DNA from 4 places in the Serratia sp. KH_031 genome. Region 3 is predicted to be linked to each of the others. Evidence: predicted binding sites of a transcription regulator. Region 3 holds the regulator's gene; each other region holds the start of a gene.
What was found. Region 3 encodes PurR, which represses purine synthesis genes. Its sites were predicted from a motif close to CANGCAAACGTTTGCNTG; they were not measured.

Region 1 (3,169 bases), 1.3 Mb from region 3:
AGGCCGGATTCTGTAAACCCGGCCTTTTCGATTTTAGGTAAAACGATTAAAGCAGTAAGCGAGCGCGGATAGTCCCTTCGATAGCCTTCATCCGTTGCAACGCAGCATCGGCGCGTTCGGCTTCAGCTTCGATGTCGATCACCACATAACCAATTTCAGGGCCGGTTTGCAGATACTGAGCTGCGATGTTCACCCCTTCTTCGGCGAAGATCTGGTTAATCTGCGTCAAGACACCTGGACGGTTTTGGTGAATATGCATCAGACGATTGGCGTTCAAACCATGCGCAGGCAACGACACTTCTGGGAAGTTAACCGCTGACAACGTTGAACCATTATCCGAATATTTCGCCAATTTACCGGCCACTTCATCACCGATATTCTCCTGCGCTTCCTGAGTCGACCCCCCAATATGCGGCGTCAGCAGCACGTTATCGAACTCACACAGCGGTGAATTGAACGGATCGCTGTTGGTCGCAGGTTCTTCTGGGAACACGTCGATCGCCGCACCGGCCAGATGATGACTAGCCAAAGATTCACACAACGCAGGAATATCAACCACCGTGCCGCGTGAGGCGTTGATCAGAATCGCACCTGGCTTCATCAGCGCCAGTTCTTCCTTACCCATCATGTTCTTGGTGGACAGCGTTTCCGGCACATGCAACGTGATTACATCGCTCATATTGAGCAGATCAGAGAGATGACGCACTTGCTGTGCGTTACCCAGCGGCAGTTTGTTTTCGATATCGTAGAAGAAGACTTTCATACCCAAGCCTTCCGCCAAAATACCCAACTGAGTCCCGATGTGGCCGTAACCGATAATCCCCAGTTTTTTGCCACGGGCTTCATAGGAACCCACCGCTAATTTATGCCACACACCACGGTGTGCTTTAGCGTTAGCGGCAGGAATACCGCGCAGCATCAGCAACAGCTCGCCCAGCACCATTTCAGCGACGGATCGGGTATTGGAGAATGGCGCATTAAAAACTGGAATACCGCGTTTGGTGGCGGCTTTCAGATCAACTTGGTTGGTGCCGATACAGAAACAACCCACCGCCACCAATTTCTCTGCGGCGGCGAAAACCTCTTCGCTCAGATGCGTGCGTGATCGGATGCCGATGAAGTGCGCATCACGAATCGATGCTTTAAGCTCTTCGGTGTCTAATGCACCTTTGTGGTATTCGATATTGTTATATCCGGCGGCACGTAAGTTATCTACCGTGCTCTGATGAACCCCTTCCACTAACAGGAACTTAATCCTGTCTTTCTCCAATGATACTTTTGCCATTTCCCCAACCCTATGTTCAGACTTCAGAAGCGACTGTTGCAACACAGCACACCCCAACATAACAAAAATAACGCGCCCGGCAATACAAACGATTGCCTACCCGTTAGCACAAGGCTCAGTGACAACAAGGTTTTTTGGTAGAAAATGCCATTGGGGAAGAGTTCGGCAGGAGCTTAGCTTAGGTCACTGAAGGAATGTGACATATGTCACCAAATTTGCAGGTTTGAATTAAAACTATTTTACGACAAAAAATTTGCGGATCGGCTTTCCCGATCCGCAGATAAGGCTTATTTCAGCTCGACGGTCTTCACGCCGTCCGGCGTCCCCACCAAGGCGACGTCCGCGCCACGGTTGGCAAACAGACCTACAGTTACCACACCCGCGATACCGTTAATTTTGTTTTCCAATGCGATGGCATCCAGAATGCTCAGGTTATGCACATCCAAAATCACGTTCCCGTTGTCGGTCAATACATCCTGACGATACTCCGGCAAACCACCTAGTTTCACCAGTTCACGCGCCACATAGGAACGCGCCATGGGGATCACTTCTACCGGCAGCGGGAATTTCCCCAACACATCAACCTGCTTGGTGGCATCAACGATACAGATAAATTTCTTCGCAATCGCAGCGATGATCTTTTCACGCGTCAATGCAGCGCCACCGCCTTTGATCATCTGCATCTGGCCATTGATCTCATCAGCCCCGTCGACATAGATATCCAAGGAATCGACTTCGTTGCTGTCAAACACATGAATGCCCAAACTTTTCAGCTTGGCGGTGGAAGCATCAGAGCTAGAAACGGCTCCTTCGATCTGCTCCTTGATTGAACCCAGCGCATCAATAAAGTGCGCGGCGGTAGAACCGGTACCTACTCCCACGATAGTGCCGGGTTTAACGTATTTCAAAGCTTCCCAGCCTACTGCTTTTTTCAGTTCATCCTGCGTCATGATTTGCTCATTACCTATGTACGAAAACGTGTGCGTATTATAGGGTATCTCGCCGCTTTTCACTCAAACCGGATCACATTTCTACTCGACAAACTGCGAGCTAATGCACTAATAAACAGAAAAACTATGGCATAACTGTGGCATAGTGCCGAAATCAATTTACTTTAAGGGATAACCTTCCGATGAAACGCCCAGACTATCGAACGCTACAAGCGCTGGACGCGGTGATCCGTGAACGTGGCTTTGAACGCGCGGCACAAAAACTTTGCATCACTCAATCGGCGGTATCCCAGCGTATCAAACAGTTGGAAAATCTGTTCGGTCAGCCGTTGCTGGTGCGCACCGTACCACCACGCCCTACCGAGCAAGGGCAAAAATTATTGGCGTTATTGCATCAGGTGGAATTGTTGGAAGAAGAGTGGCTGGGCAATGATAGCGGCGGCGATAGTCCACTGCTGCTGTCGCTGGCGGTCAACGCAGACAGTCTGGCAACCTGGCTACTTCCGGCGCTCAAAACCGTGCTGGCAGATTCGCCCATCCGCTTGAATATGCAGGTCGAAGACGAAACCCGCACCCAAGAGAGTCTTCGTCGGGGTGAAGTGGTCGGCGCGGTGAGTATTCAGCCGCAGCCACTCCCGAGTTGTTTGGTCGATCAACTGGGTGCACTTGATTATCTATTTGTTTCTTCAAAAGAATTCGCCGATCGTTATTTTCCCAATGGCGTCACTCGTTCAGCCTTGCTGAAAGCGCCTGCGGTGGCGTTCGATCATCTTGATGATATGCATCAGGCGTTCTTGCAACAAAACTTCGATCTGTCGCCGGGTAGCGTGCCATGCCATATCGTCAACTCATCAGAAGCCTTCGTACAACTGGCACGCCAAGGCACTACCTGCTGTATGATCCCACATTTGCAGATTGAAAAAGAGTTGGCGTC
Region 2 (3,169 bases), 810 kb from region 3:
TTGCCGCAGATAGCAGCCGTGAGCTGAAACTGTTCCCAATCAAAGGCTGTGGTCAGAGTTCTGGTTTGCTGTTTGAAGACGATGGCGAAAGCCACGGCTGGCAGCAGGGTAACGCGCTGTGGCTACGTTGGGATATGGTCAGCGACAATGCGCGCATTGAGCTGACTATCACCACCGAAGGGCATTTCCAACCGGCTTGGAGTACGTTGGAAATCAGTCTACCAGCAGGAGAGACGCGTGAGCTGTGGGTTAACGGTGAGTGTCGCAGTCAATTTGTTCGAAAATAAGCGTTAATTATTCCGCCGCGCGTTTCTTGCGCGGCTTTTTCTCTTTGGTGATGGTTTTCACTTCACTCTCTACCCAACCATCCTGCAAGCGGGTTTTCAGCATTTCGCCGATCTGCGCTTGTTGGGTGGTTTTCAGCAATTCACCGCGTGGGGTTTGTGTCACGCTATAACCGCGCGCCAAGGTTGCTAATGGGCTAACGGCTTCCAACTGACTACAGGCTACGCCAAAGCGTTGACGATAACCGTTGAGCTGACGATCTAGCGCCTGTTGTAGACGGTATTCTTGCTGCTGAATGCGTTGTTGATAGCGGTGAATGCGGCCTTGTGGCTGCATCTGTGCCAAACGTTGTTGTGCGCGTTCACTACGGCGAGCCGATTGGCGCAACTGGTGTTGCATCCCGTCTTCTAATCGGCGTTGCAGTTTGAGCAACAGCGTCTGCTGACGCGCCAAACGTAAATGCGGGTGTTGCTGCTGCAAACGGTGATTGATGCGGCTGAACTGCTGCTGACGCTGCGCCAAATAGTAATCCATCGCCATTTCCAACCGCTGCTGTTGCGATTGCAACTGACGCAGCAATTCCAACTGATTACGGCTGACCAGCTCGGCGGCGGCAGAAGGGGTTGGCGCACGCAGATCGGCAACAAAGTCGGCAATAGTGACGTCGGTTTCATGGCCGACGGCGCTGACGATTGGGATATGGCTGGCGAAGATGGCTCTGGCGACACGCTCGTCGTTAAAGCTCCACAGATCTTCTAACGAGCCACCGCCGCGTCCGACAATCAACACATCACATTCGTCACGTTTATTGGCGGTTTCGATAGCGCGAACGATCTGCAACGGCGCTTCCGTACCTTGTACCGACGTTGGGTAAATCACAATTGGCAGCGAAGGATCGCGTCGTTGCAGCACCTGCAAAATATCGTGCAGAGCGGCACCACTGGCGGAGGTAATCACCCCAACGCGTTTAGCCGGGCTAGGTAGCGCTTGCTTGAATTGCTGATCGAACAAACCTTCCGCGGTGAGTTTTTGCTTGAGTTGCTCGAACTGCTGTTGCAACAGGCCATCGCCGGCGGGTTGCATGCTTTCGGCAATCAGTTGGTAGTCACCGCGCGGTTCATACAGCGTGATGCTGGCGCGAACCAACACCTGCTGGCCATTTTGCGGGCGGAAAGTGGTGCGACGGTTGCTGTTGCGGAACATCGCGCAACGAACCTGCGCACGATCGTCTTTCAGCGTGAAATACCAATGGCCGGAAGAGGGTTGGGAGAAGTTGGAGATCTCGGCGGAGAGCCAAATCTGCCCCATTTCCATTTCCAACAGTTGTCGAACCGTCTGATTTAGGCGGCTTACGGTAAAAATTGGCGGAGAGGAAGGTAGCGACATGTGACCCAGATCAAATTTCAAAACAAGCACTTAATCGGTCGATAGTACATGGCTAAAAAAGGTAATCAAGAGTTTTTGTGAGAAAGTGCTGGAGGCAACCGATTACGCTCTGTATAATGCCGCGGCAATATTTTATCTTTTTCACAGCCCACTCTGGTGAGATATTGCCCATGCTACGTATCGCGAAAGAAGCTCTAACGTTTGACGACGTCCTCCTGGTTCCAGCTCATTCCACAGTACTGCCTAACACCGCAGAACTCGGTACTCAACTGACCAAAACTATCCGCCTGAACATCCCTATGCTGTCCGCAGCTATGGACACCGTAACCGAATCTGGCTTGGCTATTGCCTTGGCACAGGAAGGCGGTCTGGGCTTCATCCACAAAAATATGTCCATCGAGCGTCAGGCTGAAGAAGTCCGCCGCGTGAAGAAACACGAAAGCGGCGTGGTGACCGATCCACAAGCCGTGACCCCATCAACCACCTTGCAAGAAGTGAAAGAACTGACCGTTCGCAACGGTTTCGCCGGTTACCCGGTAGTGACCGAAGACAACGAGTTGGTTGGGATCATCACTGGTCGTGACGTGCGTTTCGTGACCGACCTGAACCAACCCGTGACTGCGGTAATGACGCCGAAGGATCGCTTGGTAACGGTGAAAGAAGGCGAAGCGCGTGAAGTCGTGCTGCAAAAAATGCACGAAAAACGCGTAGAAAAAGCGCTGGTGGTGGACGACAGTTTCCATCTGCTGGGCATGATCACCGTTAAAGATTTCCAAAAAGCCGAACGTAAACCGAACGCCTGTAAAGACGAACACGGCCGCCTGCGCGTCGGTGCTGCGGTTGGTGCGGGTGCGGGTAACGAAGAGCGTATCGACGCGCTGGTTGCCGCTGGCGTTGACGTATTGCTGATCGACTCCTCGCACGGCCATTCCGAAGGTGTACTGCAACGTATTCGCGCGACTCGTGCTAAATACCCAGACCTGCAAATCGTTGGCGGTAACGTCGCGACTGGCGCTGGTGCTAAAGCGCTGGTGGAAGCTGGTGTGAGCGCGGTGAAAGTGGGTATCGGCCCTGGTTCTATCTGTACCACTCGTATCGTTACCGGCGTGGGCGTACCACAGATCACTGCTATCGCTGATGCGGTAGAAGCGCTGGAAGGGACGGGGGTTCCGGTTATCGCCGATGGCGGTATCCGCTTCTCTGGCGACATCGCTAAAGCCATCGCTGCGGGGGCATCTTGCGTGATGGTCGGCTCAATGCTGGCAGGAACCGAAGAGTCACCGGGCGAGATCGAACTGTATCAAGGCCGTTCATTCAAGTCTTACCGCGGCATGGGCTCACTGGGCGCGATGTCCAAAGGCTCTTCTGACCGTTACTTCCAGACCGATAACGCCGCCGACAAACTGGTGCCGGAAGGTATCGAAGGCCGCGTCGCTTACAAAGGCATGCTGAAAGCGATTGTGCACCAACAAATGGGTGGCCTGCGTTCCTGCATGGG
Region 3 (3,169 bases):
CAGGTTTGCGACGCGGCAGTGTATATGACTGGATCTTTGCTTGTGAAACGGTAATATTCGCACAGTGCTGTGAAAAAAATTGAAGGCAATATTATGTGGTCCGAATACTCGCTAGATGTTGTTGATGCCGTAGCGCGAACCGGTAGCTTTAGTGCCGCTGCGCAGGAATTACATCGTGTACCTTCCGCAGTCAGCTATACGGTACGCCAATTGGAACAATGGTTGGCCGTTCCGTTGTTTGAGCGACGCCATCGAGACGTTGAATTGACGCCTGCTGGCGCGCTATTCATCCAGGAATCACGTGCTGTTATCAAAAAAATGCTCGAAACACGTCGACAGTGTCAACAAGTGGCGAACGGTTGGCGTGGTCAATTGAAAATAGCGGTAGATATCATCGTTAAACCACAACGCAGCCGTCAACTGGTAGTGGATTTTTATCGCCAGTTTCCTGATGTGGAGCTGTTAATTCAGCCCGAAGTGTTTAACGGTGTTTGGGATGCGTTGGTCGATGGGCGAGCGGAAATGGCGATTGGCGCGACCCGAGCCGTGCCGGTTGGTGGCGGTTTTGCCTTCCGCGATATGGGATTTATGAATTGGTTGTGTGTGGCGAGCCCGCAACATCCATTGGCCGCGATAGCAGGGGAATTGCATGACAACCAATTGCGGCCTTACCCGGCATTAGTACTGGAAGACACGTCGCGCAATCTGCCAAAACGCGTGACTTGGACGTTAGATAACCAGCGACGTTTGATTGTCCCTGATTGGTCATCGGCGATAGATTGTCTACGTGGTGGTTTGTGTGTGGGGATGGTTCCGGCTCATTTGGTTCTGCCGTTGGTACAAAGTGGTGAGCTGGTGGCGTTGCAACTGGGTCAACCTTTTCCTCCGAGTTTGTGCTGTCTGACTTGGCAGCAGAATGCTCAATCACCGGCGATGGAATGGTTGTTGGAGTATTTGGGAGATAGCGAGACGTTAAATCAGGAGTGGTTTAATGAACGGGAGCCGGGGGAGATGCTCCCCCAACCTAACAATTAACGGCGGTAATCGATAAATGGGCCGTCGGTCACTGAACGACGCTCGACCAACTTAGGATGGACTTCGATCACCTGTGATTCTTCACGTTTGCTGATAATGCGATCCAGCAACATAGTAAAGGCCATTTCACCCAGACGTTCTTTGGGCTGATGAATTGTCGTCAGCGCTGGGGTGAAGTAGCGCGCATTGCGCACGTTGTCATACCCGATCACCGAAATATCTTGTGGTACGCGCAAACCCAACTCATCGGCGGCACAAATCGCGCCCATCGCCATAATGTCACCGCCGCAGAATACCGCGGTTGGGCGATGTTTTTGCGATAAAATTTGGTGCATGGCTTTGTAACCAGACTCCGGTTCGAAGTCACCCTGAACAATCCATTCGTCCCGCACTTCAATATGGGCTTCTTGCAGCGCCTTTAAAAAGCCCTGATGACGGCCACCGCCAGTGTTACGGGATAATTGGCCGGGAATTGCGCCAATGTCGCGATGACCACGTTCGATCAAATAACGACCGGCCAAGTAACCACCGGCAAAGGCGTTATCAATAATGGTATCGGTGAAATCGCCGCGCGCCGCGCCCCAGTCCATCACCACCATTGGGATATTGCGATAATCCTCCAGCATGCCGAGCAGTTGATCGGGATATTCCGAACACATCACCAACAGACCATCAACCCGCTTTTGTGCCAGCATTGCTAAATAAGCCCGCTGTTTGTCGAGGTTGTTGTGGGAGTTACACAGGATCAGCGTATAGCCTTTGCTGTAGCAGCTATTTTCAACCGCTTCGATCACTTCGGCAAAGTAAGGAGCTTCGCTGGAGGTTGCCAGCAAACCGATCGATTTAGTGTGGTTAACCTTCAGGCTACGTGCGACCGCGCTCGGTGAATAGTGCAGATCTTTAATCGCGGCCCAAACGGCAGTTTTGGTATCTTCGGCGACGAAACGGGTCTTATTGATAACGTGCGAAACGGTGGTGGTGGAAACGCCCGCGCGTTTGGCCACATCTTTGATCGTTGCCATGTAGAAAGTGACTCCTAAATCTACTTGCATGCAGCATGTAAATTGGTTGTTAATCGTTTGCCTACGTAAAACCTTCTCCAGAACAGCGAAAACTAAGTTTTTAGTGTTGAAGTCGCGAATCGCTTGACTGGGAGGGACATATTTGCCGGTACGCAGTTGTGAACTGCGAATTCTGTCGCAAATTGAGCAAAAGTGGAAGAGGTAATCCATATTATAAGTCGAGAAATGATCACAAGATTTTACCCGCGAACTGTGGGAAAATACTTCGACGTATAAATGCTGTGGATTCTACGCAGCTTATCGCTAATTCGATGAGGAGCTTTTAATGGATACCGATCTGAAAATGTCGTTGATCACTACCGTGTGTGCATTGGCGATGATCATTGCTTTCGCTTTTACTGCCGTGATGCATTAATTCATACCAGCAATAAAAAGGCGCAGCACTCAATTGGCTGCGCCCGATCATTTTCCCGCGATTTACGCCAGATTTTCTGCTACAAACTTCCAGTTTACCAATGCCCAGAAGTGATCCAGGTAGGTAGGGCGCGCATTGCGGTAGTCGATATAGTAAGCGTGTTCCCACACATCCACAGTCAACAGCGCTTTGTCTTCACCCGTCAGCGGGGTTGCCGCGTTAGAGGTGTTGACGATCGCCAGTGAGCCGTCGGCTTTTTTCACCAACCAAGTCCAGCCCGCACCGAAGTTACCGATGGCAGATTTGGTAAACGCCTCTTTGAATTCTGCGAAAGAACCGAAAGATTTGTTGATCGCATCTGCGACTGCGCCAGTAGGTTCACCGCCTGCGTTTGGTGCCAAGCAGTGCCAGTAGAACGTGTGGTTCCAAACTTGTGCTGCGTTATTGAACACACCACCGGTAGAGGTTTTGATGATCTCTTCCAGTGATTTGCCTTCGAACTCGCTACCTTTCACCAGATTGTTCAGGTTCACCACGTAGGCGTTGTGGTGCTTGCCATAGTGATACTCTAGAGTTTCTGCGGAAATGTGTGGTGCGAGAGCGTCTTTCGCATACGGTAATGCAGGTAATTCAAACGACATTGCTTTCTCCTTTATTTATATACAGCGCTATTGTTCCAGTGGCTTATCGCCAAGTT
Region 4 (3,169 bases), 1.2 Mb from region 3:
GTAATACAGATTACTCGTCGATAGAAGCCGCGTAAGCTTTATCATCCAGCAGGTCAGCCAATTCAGCAGCATCGGAAGCCTTGATGCGGAACAACCAACCTTCGCCATATGGCTCGCTGTTGACCAGTTCTGGAGAACCTTCCAGTTCAGCGTTCACGGCTATGATCTCACCGCTGATGGGTGCATAGATATCAGAAGCGGCTTTGACTGATTCAGCAACAGCGCACTCTTCACCCCCAGCCACTTTACGCCCAACCTCTGGCAGATCGACAAACACCATATCGCCCAGCAACTCCTGCGCGTGTTCGGTAATGCCAACCACGTATTCGCCATTACCTGCGTCACGAACCCACTCGTGGGACGATGCGTATTTCAACTCTGCTGGCACATTGCTCATCACCAAAACTCCTTAAAATAAAGAATAAGAATCAATTAACTAATGATTTACCGTTACGCACAAACCCAGGTTTGGTGACCTTAACCGGCATTTCACGGTTACGGATTTGTACGATGGCCTGCTCACCAATACCAGAGGGCACGCGAGCTAAGGCAATACTAAAACCTAAGGTCGGCGAGAAAGAACCACTGGTGATGATCCCTTCATGCGTTTGACCCGCTGCATCGGTGAAACGCACCGGCAGCTCATTACGTAATACGCCTTTTTCCGTCATGATCAAGCCGACCAGTTGTTCGGTGCCTTGTTCACGCTGCTGCTCCAAGACGTCACGGCCAATAAATTGACGATCCTGTGGCTCCCACGCGATGGTCCAGCCCATATTGGCCGCCAGCGGGGAAATCCCTTCGTCCATTTCCTGACCGTACAGGTTCATCCCCGCTTCCAGACGCAGCGTATCGCGCGCGCCCAGTCCAGCCGGTTTTACGCCTGCCGCTAACAGTTTTTGCCAGAAGTCCACTGCCTGCTCTTTCGGCAACGCGATTTCATAACCGGCTTCACCGGTATAACCGGTAGTAGCGATAAACAGCTCGCCTGCTTGCACACCAAAGAACGGCTTCATGCCTTCTACAGCTTGCTTTTGTTCTGCGGTAAACAGTGTTGCTGCGCGCTCTTTAGCCTGTGGGCCTTGCACCGCAATCAGTGCCAGATCATCACGCACAGTCAATTGGATACCGTATGGCGCGGCATGTTGTTCGATCCAAGCTAAATCTTTGTCGCGTGTGGCGGAGTTAACCACCAAGCGGAAGAAATCTTCAGTGAAGAAATAAACGATCAAATCGTCGATAACGCCGCCGGAGGCATTCAACATGCCGCTGTACAGCGCTTTACCCGGCTGGGTGAGTTTGGCGACATCATTCGCCAACAGATAACGTAGGAATTCACGGGTACGGGCACCGTGCAGATCGACGATGGTCATGTGAGAGACATCAAACATGCCGGCATCCTGACGCACGATGTGGTGCTCATCAAGTTGAGAGCCATAATGCAGAGGCATCATCCAACCATGAAAATCTACCATGCGCGCACCGCACGCCACGTGCTGGTCGTACAGTGGGGTTTGCTTCGCCATTTTTACCCTCTTTCCAATAGACAGAGCGCCGAAACGTACTGGAACCGTCGCGACGCAAACGATACCCTTTCCCCGAAGTTATCACTGAACGACCACATTAACCATAAGATAAAATAGGTTCAGAAGCGCATCAGGGCAGCAAAATTCCGCATTAGTTTGCAGAGTTTTTCACTAGAAAACTGAGCTGGAAGGCACAAAACCAACAATTAAACTCACAAAACTCCGACGTTATATAACAAACAGACTGCCATTGGCGGGATTTCGATTTTTGATAACCGGTTATGAAATTAGAAAAAGTAATGCAAAAACCAATGCGAAATTAGAATTTCTCAAATGAAGGGGGAGTTAAAAAGGGGGGGGGAGTTAAAGGAGAGTGAGAACGATGCCTTCCGCCGGATGACGGAAGGCAAAAGAATTAAGCTAACCAATCGGGCAAATCATTCAGCCCCATCGCCTGACGGACTAATTTAGGCTTCACGCCAGGCAGGTTATCCGCCAAACGTAAACCCACGTCGCGCAGTAGTTTCTTCGCCGGATGGTTGCCAGCAAACAGTTCACGAAAGCCCTGCATACTCGCCAGCATCACTGCCGCACCGTGTTTACGGCGACGTTCATAGCGACGCAAATAGAGGTGTTGACCGATGTCCTTGCCCTGCTGTTGCAGACGACGCAGTTCGGCAATCAGTTCAGCGGCATCCATAAAGCCCAAATTCACGCCCTGCCCTGCTAACGGATGCACGGTGTGCGCCGCATCGCCGACTAATGCCAAACGGTGAGCAGCAAAACTACGCGCATAACGCCCGGTTAATGGGAAAGTCAGTCGATCACTTTCAAGCTGGCAATGACCGAGGCGCATATCGAAGGTCATCGCCAGTTCACGGTTAAACTGTTCTACAGGCAATTGCTGTAAGCGCTCAGCTTCTTGCGGAGCGACCGACCAAACAATAGAACTCAAATGCGGATCGCTAAACGGTAGGAAGGCCAAAATACCATCGCCGTGGAATACTTGGCGCGCCGTGGCTAAATGTGGCTCGTCGGTACGGATGGTGGCGACTAGCGCGCTATGGCGGTAATCCCAGAAGGTCAGCGGAATATCCGCATGCTGACGCAGCCAAGAGTTCGCACCATCGGCACCAATCACCAAGCGAGCGCTCAACATGCGGCCATCATCCAAGGTGATAAAAGCATCGTTCTCACCCCAAGCGACCTGTTTCAGTGCAGCCGGAGTGATCAGCGTGACATCGGTCAACGTGGCAGCCTTTTGCCATAACGCTTGTTGGATTAAATGATTTTCAATGATGTGCCCGAGGTGGCTAAAACCGACTTCGTCACCACGGAAAGCAATCTTGCCGAAGCTATCGCGATCCCACACTTCCATCGCGTTATAAGCGCTGGCGCGTAGGTTAAGGATGGCATCCCACACGCCGATATGTTGCAACAAGCGCTCACTAGCCGCGTTGATGGCGGAAACACGTAGCGCCAGTGATTCCGTCGGCGGTGTTAAATCAGGTTGCTGTTGTTCAAGCACCGCAATCCGTAGACCACTGCCCTGCAAGCCACAGGCCACCGCTAGCCCTACCATACCGCCACCAGCGATAACTACGTCAAATGATTGCATACTGCCTAAATTCCTTTGGGCCTAT

Region 1: a site for PurR is predicted at 1,367-1,384, ahead of serA (phosphoglycerate dehydrogenase). Genes of this name have one in related genera too.
Region 2: a site for PurR is predicted at 1,763-1,780, ahead of guaB (IMP dehydrogenase). Genes of this name have one in related genera too.
Region 4: a site for PurR is predicted at 1,578-1,595, ahead of gcvT (glycine cleavage system aminomethyltransferase GcvT). Genes of this name have one in related genera too.

What each region holds. Positions count from the first base shown of each region.
Region 1 covers NZ_CM174496.1:1,029,073-1,032,241, reverse strand. The annotation lists gene serA (phosphoglycerate dehydrogenase) at 47-1,285, opposite strand; gene rpiA (ribose-5-phosphate isomerase RpiA) at 1,573-2,235, opposite strand; gene AC3ISQ_RS04475 (LysR family transcriptional regulator ArgP) at 2,418-3,169, shown strand, end outside.
Region 2 covers NZ_CM174496.1:1,476,071-1,479,239, forward strand. The annotation lists gene AC3ISQ_RS06540 (glycoside hydrolase family 31 protein) at 1-287, shown strand, start outside; gene xseA (exodeoxyribonuclease VII large subunit) at 295-1,671, opposite strand; gene guaB (IMP dehydrogenase) at 1,842-3,169, shown strand, end outside.
Region 3 covers NZ_CM174496.1:2,287,142-2,290,310, forward strand. The annotation lists gene punR (DNA-binding transcriptional activator PunR) at 94-1,035, shown strand; gene purR (HTH-type transcriptional repressor PurR) at 1,032-2,057, opposite strand; gene cydH (cytochrome bd-I oxidase subunit CydH) at 2,383-2,472, shown strand; gene sodB (superoxide dismutase [Fe]) at 2,535-3,113, opposite strand.
Region 4 covers NZ_CM174496.1:1,043,231-1,046,399, reverse strand. The annotation lists gene gcvH (glycine cleavage system protein GcvH) at 11-397, opposite strand; gene gcvT (glycine cleavage system aminomethyltransferase GcvT) at 429-1,526, opposite strand; gene ubiI (FAD-dependent 2-octaprenylphenol hydroxylase) at 1,942-3,144, opposite strand.